3 regions of the Janthinobacterium sp. CG_23.4 genome follow, and region 3 is predicted to be linked to each of the others. Evidence: predicted binding sites of a transcription regulator. Region 3 holds the regulator's gene; each other region holds the start of a gene.
What was found. Region 3 encodes NrdR, which represses ribonucleotide reductase genes. Its sites were predicted from a motif close to CACNANATNTNGTG; they were not measured.

Region 1 (3,280 bases), 440 kb from region 3:
CAGGTGCAGTACCGTGCCGCCCGTATATTTGCGCTGCAGTGTGTCCTGCATGGCCAAAGCCTCGAACGGGTCGTCCGTGTAGCCCACGGGCAGCTGCGACGAGTTCGTGTAATACGGCTGCTCGGGCGTGCCCGCCTGCACGATGGCCGGATAGCGTTTGCGGTCTTCGCGGGCAAAGCGGTACGTGGTGCCCTCGGCCGGTGTCGCTTCCAGGTTGTACATGTGGCCCGTCTCTTCCTGGAATGCCACCATGCGGGCGCGCACATGGTCGAGCAGGCGTACGGCCAGCGCATGGCCTTGCGGCGTCGTGATGTCATACGCGTCGCTGCTGAAATTGCGGATCATCTCGTTGATGCCATTGACCCCCAGCGTGGAAAAGTGGTTGCGCAGGGTGCCCAGGTAGCGCTGCGTGTAGGGGAACAAGCCTTGCTGCATCAGGTCCTCGATGGTGCGGCGCTTGATTTCCAGGCTTTTCTTGCCCAGTTCCAGCAGGCGGTCCAGGTCAGCCAGCAGCGCCACTTCATCGCCGCGCCACAGGTGGCCCAGGCGCGCGCAGTTGATGGTCACCACGCCCAGGGAGCCGGTCTGCTCGGCGGAGCCGAACAGGCCATTGCCCCGCTTAAGCAGCTCGCGCAAGTCCAGTTGCAATCGGCAGCACATGGAGCGGATCATGTTCGGCTTGAGTTCCGAATTGATGAAATTCTGGAAGTAGGGCAAGCCGTAGCGTGCCGTCATCTCGAACAGCCGTTCGGCATTCTCGCTATGCCAGTCGAAGTCCTCGGTAATGTTATAGGTGGGGATGGGAAAGGTGAAGACGCGGCCCTTGGCGTCGCCCGCCATCATGATCTCGATATACGCGCGGTTGATCATGTCCATCTCCGCCTGCAGCTCGCCATAGCTGAAGTCCATCTCCTGGCCGGCGATGACGGGAATCTGCTGGCGCAGGTCGTCCGGGCAAACCCAGTCAAAAGTGAGGTTGGTAAACGGCGTCTGCGTGCCCCAGCGCGATGGCACGTTGAGGTTGAAGATCAGCTCCTGCATGCATTGGCGCACGTCTTCGTAGCGCAGGCTGTCCTTGCGGATGTAGGGCGCCATATAGGTGTCGAAGGAGCTGAACGCCTGCGCGCCGGCCCATTCGTTTTGCAGGGTGCCGAGGAAATTGACGATCTGGCCGATGGCGCTCGACATGTGTTTCGGCGGGCCTGACTCAACTTTTCCTGGTACACCGTTCAAGCCTTCATGCAGCAGGGTACGCAGCGACCAGCCGGCGCAATAGCCGGCCAGCATGTCGAGGTCGTGGATGTGCAGCGCCGCTTCGCGGTGCGCCGCGCCCACTTCCGGTGGATACACCTGGTCCAGCCAGTAGTTGGCGATGACCTTGCCCGACACATTGAGGATCAGGCCACCGAGGGAGTATCCCTGGTTAGCGTTGGCGTTGACGCGCCAGTCGCGCCGCTCCAGGTATTCATTGATGGACGCGGCGACATCGACCTGGCCGCGTGTGGGGGAAACTGCATTTGTCGCCATGGAACCTCCAATAAACACAACATACGGTGTTTTTTTGAAGACTATCGACTAAATGTAGTGATGTCAAAGGTGGCGTGCAAGCGCTGTGCGTATCCTTGATCCAGGTGAAAAAACCACCTCAGGCGGTAATGCCGTTCAGTTAAGGATTTTGGCGTGATTTATGAGTGCCAGTAAATTCGCTAACCCCAGAGGCAAGAGCTGGGGTCGGACCCCAATCCACCCAAGTTAAGCAACAGGCTGCCATCAAGCAGCCTTGTAGGCCATGTATTTATGGGGCTTGTAGGCGTTGGTTTGCCGTGACCTTGATTGTCCTGGGCGATGTAGAAACGTTCGCTTGGCGATCAGAGCCAGCGCGTCGGCAAGCAAGTGTGCTGCCGCCAGCCCAAGCAGCAACGATGGCAAGAGCGGCTTGAGTACCGAATGGACATAGGCGCGGTTGATGCGTCTGTCCGTCGGCAATGCATCTTGCTGGCCGGCGGCACAGCTCGCCAACGCCTGCAGGTTATCGCATATTACCTTGGCGGCCAGATCCTGCATCAGGGCCTGCTGTGACAGTCCCGTCACGTGCTCCAGATGGAGGCGGTGTTTGATGCGCTTGAAGGCTTCCTCAATGCGCCAGCGTTGGTGGTAGAGGTCTCCGAACAATGCGGCAGGGAATTGTTCAACGTCCAGTAAATTGGTCATCAGAACACGCACCTTGCCGGTCGAGGCAACGTGGCGTATCAGGCGCACGGTCTGCGGTTCAGCGGGACATTCATAGTCAAGCGCATCGCGCCGATCCGGCGCCCGCAGCGTGACGATCTGCTCCTGCAGCCCCGACTTCAGAAACTGATTGACGCAGGGAAAGCCGCCACCGCGCGCCTGTTCGACGCGCATGCAGAAGGCAATGCGGCGCTGGTTCAACACGGCGGGCATCCAGTAACATGGATAGCCTCGGTCCAGCAACAGCAGATCTTCCTTGCCAAGCTGGTCGAGCTGTTCGAACAGCATCTGGCGTTCGCCGACGTCGGTACTGTATAGCGAGGCCGAGAGCATCAATTCGGCACCGGGCAGAAACAAGCCAAACACCAGTTGATCGGCCACGGCGGCGCGTTTGACATGGCTGGCGCGCAAGCCAAAGCGAACGGTCGAGGCGTCAGCGGCGACCAGCCTGAAACCGTGCCAGCGCGGCAGGTAGCCATGCTGCTGTGCTTGTGCAATGAGCCAGTCGTTAAGCTCTGGGATGGCCGTGGTAGCAAGTTTTGAGCGTGCCTGAGCGAAAGCCTGGGCGCTCACCTGGTGCGTCAGTTGCGCCTGCTGTTGCAGATGGCCAAAGAATTCATCAAGTTCGGTTTGCACGCTCTTGCGCATGCCGGTGAGCATGAGCGCCACCAAGGATGGCAGCGGCAGTTTGCGGCGACGTTGAAACGCCATCGGATGATCAGGATGGCGGGCGCTAAGCCGAAACTGGTCGGATTGAAGATGGTCGGAGAAATCGGACAGCAAGGAAGCGAGCGACATGAAGGGCCAATGAAGATCAAAAGACCTTCATTGGCCGCCGCCTTGCCGCTGTCGAAAAAAGAGAGGTCAGCAAGGCGGCGGCCGCGCAAAGCCAGTGCCACGTCAAGCACTATTTCATTGAATTGCCAGCAATTGCGCGGGCTTGCTCCTTAACTTGGGTGGATTGGGTCGGACCCGCCGGGGGAATGTGCTTCAATGGAGCACATTCCGATCACGAAGTGACCGACCCCTGTCCTGGTTCTTGGGCTAAAAA
Region 2 (3,280 bases), 2.8 Mb from region 3:
TTCTTGCGCAGGTCGAGGAATTCCTCGATGTCCATGTGCCAGGTTTCCAGGTAGGCGCAGACTGCGCCCTTGCGCTTGCCGCCCTGGTTGACTGCCACGGCCGTGTCGTTGACTACTTTCAGGAACGGCACCACGCCTTGCGACTTGCCGTTGGTGCCCTTGATATGGGCACCCAGGGCGCGCACTGGCGTCCAGTCGTTACCCAGGCCGCCGGCATACTTGGCCAGCAGCGCATTGTCCTTGATGGCGTCATAGATGCCTTCCAGGTCATCCGAGACGGTGCTCAGGTAACACGACGACAGCTGCGAACGCAGGGTGCCCGAGTTGAACAGGGTCGGGGTCGAGCTCATGAAGTCGAACGAGGACAGCAGGCTGTAGAACTCGATGGCGCGCGCTTCGCGGTCCGCTTCGTTCAGCGCCAGGCCCATCGCCACGCGCATGTAGAACGCTTGCGGCATTTCGATGCGCACGTCATGGATGTGCAGGAAGTAGCGGTCATACAGCGTTTGCAGGCCGATGTAGCCGAATTGCAAGTCGCGGTCGGCAACGATGGCCTTGGCCAGGCGTTCCAGGTCGAAGCTGGCGAGTACCGGGTTCAGCAGATCGTTGGCGATGCCCTTGGCGATATATTGCGGGAAGTACGTCAGGTACTCGGCAGCAGCGGCCGCTTGCGGCACTTCCTTGCCAAACACTTCCTTGCGCACCGTATGGAGCAAGATGCGGGCCGTGACCTGGCTGTAGGCCGGGTCTTTTTCCATCAGCGCGCGCGCTGCCAGGATGGCCGACTTGTGCAGCTCTTCGACAGGTACGCCGTCATACAAGTTCTTCACCGTTTCAGCCAGGATGGCGTCGGCATCGACGTGCTTTTCCAGGCCGACGCAGGCGGCGTTGATCAGGTCGCGCACTTCCTGCATGTCCAGCAGGCGACGCACGCCATTGTCTGTGACATTCAATTGCGGTGCGGAAACTTGCGCGGAAGCACCCAGCGCCTCCTTCTGCAAACGACGCTCTTCCATGTGCTTGGCACGGTACAGCACGTAGGCACGCGCCACGTCGTGCTCGCCCGAACGCATCAGCGACAGTTCTACCTGGTCTTGCACGTCTTCGATATGGAAGGTGCCGCCACCCGGATGGCGGCGCACCAGCGCGGCGACGACGCTGTCGGTCAGTTGTTCCACCAGTTCGCGGATGCGTGCCGAAGCGGCGCCCTGGCCACCGTTGACGGCAAGAAACGCCTTGGTCATGGCGATGGCGATCTTCGAAGGCTCAAATGCCACCACCGCGCCGTTGCGGCGGATGATGCGATAGTCGCCCAAGGCCGCGCCCGTACTCGCCACGCTATTGGCCGCGCCTGGCGCTGGCGATACTGGCGTTGGATGGATGGAAATATCTTGTGGTGATTGCATTAAAGCTCCCGTTGTCAGCTAAAGTCAGCCTGCAGTTTTGCTGCCGCGTATGTTGTTGAGTAGAACGCCCGATGGTCAGGCTTTCCTCAAATAATTGTTGCTAAATAGTAAATAATTCACAGCCAGAAATCATGCGCCCAACCTGTACAGCTCGGCTGGCGCTCAACATGATCAAGGGTGGTGAAACGCCAGTTCCCGCTGCCGTATCAACAAGCAGGATAGCTTTGGTAATAATTCCGGAAACGTCTGTGATGGCACTAGATATAGTCTTTAAATCCAATTTATACACTAATTGTAGTACCCATCGACAGGCGATGCAATAGTTTTCCGGCATCTGTCGGCGTAATTTTTTGTATTTCCAAACACGATTTCGGTTGACTTTTCAGGGCACGGATGGAAAGCCCAATCCCCGCGTAGTAAGCGCTAACGCAGGCTCGCCGCGCGCAGTTTCCAGCCAGCATTCTTGATAAAAATGCCAGTCGAAAAATGGTCCCGGGTCCGTCTTCCTCCCCGCTGCAATATGCTCGTGGCCACGCACCTGGGACAAGCCGTAGCGCGCCACCAGCGCCGCCGTCAGCGCTGCCAGGACATGGTATTGCCGCCGCTGGAAAGGTACATCGTCCGCACCTTCCATTTCGATACCGATGGAATAGCCATTGCACTGCGCGCGTCCTTCGAATGTGGACGCGCCAGCATGCCAGGCACGTTGATCAGCAGAAACATATTGCAACAGCGCACCATCACGCCGCACAAAAAAGTGCGCCGAGACCTGCAAGCCACGCAGGTCGGCGAAAGAAGGATGGGCATTATAATCTAGCCGGCCGGTAAACAAGTCGGACACATGCGGTCCGCCAAACTGGCCGCCCGGCAAGCTGATGTTATGGATCACCAGCAAGTCGACTTGCACGCCGTCCGGGCGCGCATCCTGGTGCGGCGAGTCATAGCGCAGTGCGCCGTCGCACCAGCCGTTTTCATCTATCGTCCATGCTGTCATCAAGCTAGCAATTCCTGTATCGTCAATTTCTGCATCCGGTAACGCAGTTGGCGCACGCTTAGCCCCAGCTGGCGCGCCGCCTGTTCGCGGTGGTAGCGCGCCTGTACCAGCGCCTGCAAGATCATGTCGCGCTCGGCCTGGCGCAAATACATGTCAAGCGGCAAGACCGGGACAACGCTGGAGAGCGCCATGCCGGGCAAGCACAGTTGCCGCTCAGACACTACCGGCGGCAATGCCGTCCGCAGCGCGGTGATGCCCGCCGAGGACGGCAAGTCCAACCCGTCGAGCGCGATCACGCCGCCATCGGCAAAGGCCGGCGCCCGTTCCAGCATATTTTCCAGTTCGCGCACATTGCCGGGAAACGCATACGCGGCCAGGGCCGCCAGTACCGGCGGCGTCAGGCTCACACCCTGGCCTGGTGCCAGACGCGCCAGAATGGCTTCACATAATACCTGCAGATCGCCGCGCCGCTCACGCAGCGATGGCAGCGCCAGTTCGATGACATTCAGGCGGTAAAACAGATCCTGGCGGAACGTGCCGGCGGCCACGCCGCGCGCCAGGCCGTGCTGGCTGGCGCACAGGATACGCACATCAATGGCTTCGTCGCTACTGCCGCCGAGCTTGCGCACGCGGCGCTCCTGCAGCACGCGCAACAGCTTCACTTGCATGGCCAGCGGCAAGTCATCGACTTCATCGAGCAGCAAACTGCCGCCGTTGGCAGCCTGGAACAATCCTTCACGCTCGTGCAGCGCGCCCGTATAGGCACCCGGCCGGCAGCCGAAGAATTCAGCTTCCATCAGCGCTTCGGGAATGGCACCACAGTTGACGGCGATAAACGGCAAGCTGGCGCGCGCTCCCTGCGCGTGGATGGCGCGTGCCG
Region 3 (3,280 bases):
GGCGAACCAGGGCGTGTTCTTTGCCGTGCTGAAACCGGGCGACCTGATCATGGGTATGTCGCTGGCCGAAGGCGGTCACCTGACCCACGGCATGCCGCTCAATATGTCCGGCAAGTGGTTCGACGTCGTCTCGTATGGCTTGACGCCGGAAGAAGACATCGATTACGAGGCGATGGAGCGCCTGGCTCGCGAACGCAAGCCAAAGCTGATCATCGCTGGCGCGTCGGCCTTCTCGAAAAAGATCGACTTCGAGCGTTTCGGCAAGATCGCCAAGGAAGTGGGCGCCTACTTCCTGGTCGACATGGCCCACTACGCCGGCCTGATCGCCGCTGGCCTGTACCCGAATCCGGTGCCGTTCGCCGACTTCGTCACCTCGACCACGCACAAGTCCTTGCGCGGCCCGCGCGGCGGCATCATCTTGATGAAGGCGGAACACGAAAAAGCCATCAACTCGGCCATCTTCCCTGGCATCCAGGGTGGCCCGCTGATGCACGTGATCGCCGCTAAGGCGGTCGCCTTCAAAGAAGCGCTGAGCCCGGCATTCGTCGAATACCAGAAACAAGTGATCAAGAACGCCGACGTGCTGGCGAAAACCCTGATCAAGCGTGGCCTGCGCATTGTTTCCGGCGGCACCGAATCGCACGTCATGCTGGTCGACCTGCGCGCCAAGAACCTGACGGGCAAGGAAGCCGAAGCCATCCTCGGTTCCGCGCACATCACCTGCAACAAGAACGGCATCCCGAATGACCCGCAAAAGCCCTTCGTCACCTCGGGTATCCGCCTGGGCAGCCCGGCGATGACGACGCGTGGTTTCAAGGAAGCGCAAGCGGAAGAAGTGGGCAACCTGATCGCCGACGTGCTGGACAATCCGCATGACTCCGCCACCATCGAGCGCGTGAAAGCGGCCGTGAAAGTGCTGGCCGATGCACATCCTGTATACGCGGCATAATTATTTGTCCAGAATGTGTCATACGGAGTAAGATTCTGTCTGACCCATTCCAGCCGTGCCCAAGGGCGCCCGCAGTGATTGGGGCGCCCTTGTATTTCAGGGCGGCGATTTCCCGTAATTATTACTATAAAGTTGTAGCCAGCCCATGAAATGTCCATTTTGCCAGCACGGCGATACCCAAGTTCTCGATACGCGCGTATCGGAGGACGGGGATGCCATTCGGCGGCGCCGCCGTTGCGGCAAATGCGACAAGCGCTTCACGACCTACGAGCGGATTGAACTTATCATGCCGGCCGTCGTCAAAAAGAATGGCAGCCGGACGGACTTCGCTGCGGATAAGTTGCGCGGCAGCTTGATGCTGGCCTTGCGCAAGCGACCCGTCGCGGCAGCCTCCTTGGATGCGGCCATCGCTTCCATCCAGGAAAAATTGCTGACCAGCGGCTTGCGCGAAGTCGATTCCGGCTATATCGGCGAATTGGTGATGCAAGAACTCAAGCGCCTCGACAAGATCGCTTATATCCGCTACGCCTCCGTGTACAAGAATTTCGAAGACGTGGCCGAGTTCCAGGATGCGATTGCCGAAGTGGGACAGGCGCGCAGCAAGCCCTGACGCTGTTTCGCCATGCCGTGTATCAGCTGCATCAGCTACAGCAGTTACAGCAGCGACATCAGCGACATCAGCTATATCAGATGCCGCTGAGGCAGCCTCCCACGCGCACCACGCCAGCGCTCGATTGGCAAGTGGTCTGATCAATCCAGGCGCTTTTTTCTGCGGCCGTTTTTCCTTCTTCCCTCCCTATATTGGCGACGTTTGCGCTGCCTCATGCCCGCGTCTTTGCGCACGCCTATCGTGTAACTGGGCCGGACGTCCGTGCGGCTCCAGTCTTGCTGCAGGAGAAGCTCATGCACAGCGGCGCGCGTGGTCCCATGGATGGCAGCAGCCTTGTCGAGGTGCTGGTGTCGCTGCTGCTGTTGGCGCTGGGTTTGCTGGGCGCCAGCATCTTGCAACTGAGCTCGCTGCGCGCGCGCCATGAATCGGCGCTGTTGTCGGCGGGCGTGCAACTGGCTGCCGGCATGGCTGAACGCATGCGCGCGAACAGCGTGCTCATGTATGGCCCCGATGCGGGCAATGCCTACCTGAACGTCAGCTACGCGGCAGCGGACGACGCCGAGCCTGCTGGCGGCGCACCCGATTGCTTCGGCCCTGCTGCCTGCAGCGCGGCCGAATTGGCGCAATTCGATATCGCCGAGTGGAAGCAGCAGTTGCAAGCGGCCTTGCCCGGCGCGCGCCTGCGTGTCTGCCGCGATGCTCCCGCTTGGGATGGCGCCGCCCAGGGCTTGCACTGGGCGTGCAGCGGCGGCAAGGGCGCGCCCATCGTCATCAAGCTCGGTTGGCGTGGCCGCCAGCCCGACCGATCACCGGCCGTAAATGGGGCTGGCGAGTCGCTGCCCCGGTTGGCATTCCAGCTCGGCGGAGGTGGCACATGAACACTGTCTTGCGCGGGCACCACGGCATGAGCCTGGTCGAATTGCTGGTGGCCCTGTCGCTGGGGGCGCTGTTGATGCTGGCGGCCAGTAGCGTACTGCTGGCCGCCAGCGGCAGTTATGGCGAGCAGTCCGCCAGCGTGCGCCTCGATGACAACGGCCGCTATGCGCTCGATAGCATCGCCCGCGCCGTGCGCCAGAGCGCGTATGTGAACTGGGACAGCAGCGCCGCGCCCGTGGCCCATGCCGATGACGATAGCGCCAATATCGCCGGCCTCGACGCGCGCAGCCTGGTCAAGAACAGTGAGGGCATCAGCGGCGCGTTGCCCGGCGCCTTGCATGGCAGCGATGTGCTGGCCTTGCGTTTTTATGGCAGCGGCCAGCAGCAGGGTGGCGATGGCTCTGTGCTCAATTGCGCCGGTTTCGGCGTGGGCGCCGCGAAAGCCGAGACACAGCGCGGCTGGAGCATTTTCTATGTCGCGCAGGGCGCTGATGGCGTGGGCGAACTGCGCTGTAAATACCGTGGCGCGAACGGCTGGGGCGCGGACGCCATCATCCGTGGCGTCGATACTTTCCAGGTACTGTATGGGCTCGACACGGATACGCCGCCCGATGGCGTGGCAAACCGGTATGTCAACGCCAGCGTGCTCGACGCCCGCGATGCCGCGCTGGTGCTGGAGGGGGCCGATGCGGCCGAGCGTCAGCGCGATTTTCATCGCCGCACGCATTGGAAGCGCGTGTCTGGCGTGCGCGTGGCGCTGCTGTTGCATGGCGAGGTGGGGCAGGTGGACAAAATGGCGCAACTGGGACCGTCGCAGTTCGACCTGTTCGGCAAAGCATACGCCG

Region 1: the regulator NrdR is predicted to act here: its motif matches at 1,543-1,556, upstream of H4V96_RS07985 (ribonucleoside triphosphate reductase).
Region 2: the regulator NrdR is predicted to act here: its motif matches at 1,662-1,675, upstream of H4V96_RS18450 (ribonucleoside-diphosphate reductase subunit alpha).

What each region holds. Positions count from the first base shown of each region.
Region 1 covers NZ_JARXUX010000001.1:1,753,712-1,756,991, forward strand. The annotation lists gene H4V96_RS07985 (ribonucleoside triphosphate reductase) at 1-1,527, opposite strand, end outside; gene H4V96_RS07990 (IS4 family transposase) at 1,771-3,027, opposite strand.
Region 2 covers NZ_JARXUX010000001.1:4,108,326-4,111,605, forward strand. The annotation lists gene H4V96_RS18450 (ribonucleoside-diphosphate reductase subunit alpha) at 1-1,406, opposite strand, end outside; gene ampD (1,6-anhydro-N-acetylmuramyl-L-alanine amidase AmpD) at 1,789-2,400, opposite strand; gene H4V96_RS22510 (sigma-54 dependent transcriptional regulator) at 2,400-3,280, opposite strand, start outside.
Region 3 covers NZ_JARXUX010000001.1:1,315,171-1,318,450, forward strand. The annotation lists gene glyA (serine hydroxymethyltransferase) at 1-949, shown strand, start outside; gene nrdR (transcriptional regulator NrdR) at 1,095-1,559, shown strand; gene pilV (type IV pilus modification protein PilV) at 1,853-2,437, shown strand; gene H4V96_RS05855 (PilW family protein) at 2,434-3,280, shown strand, end outside.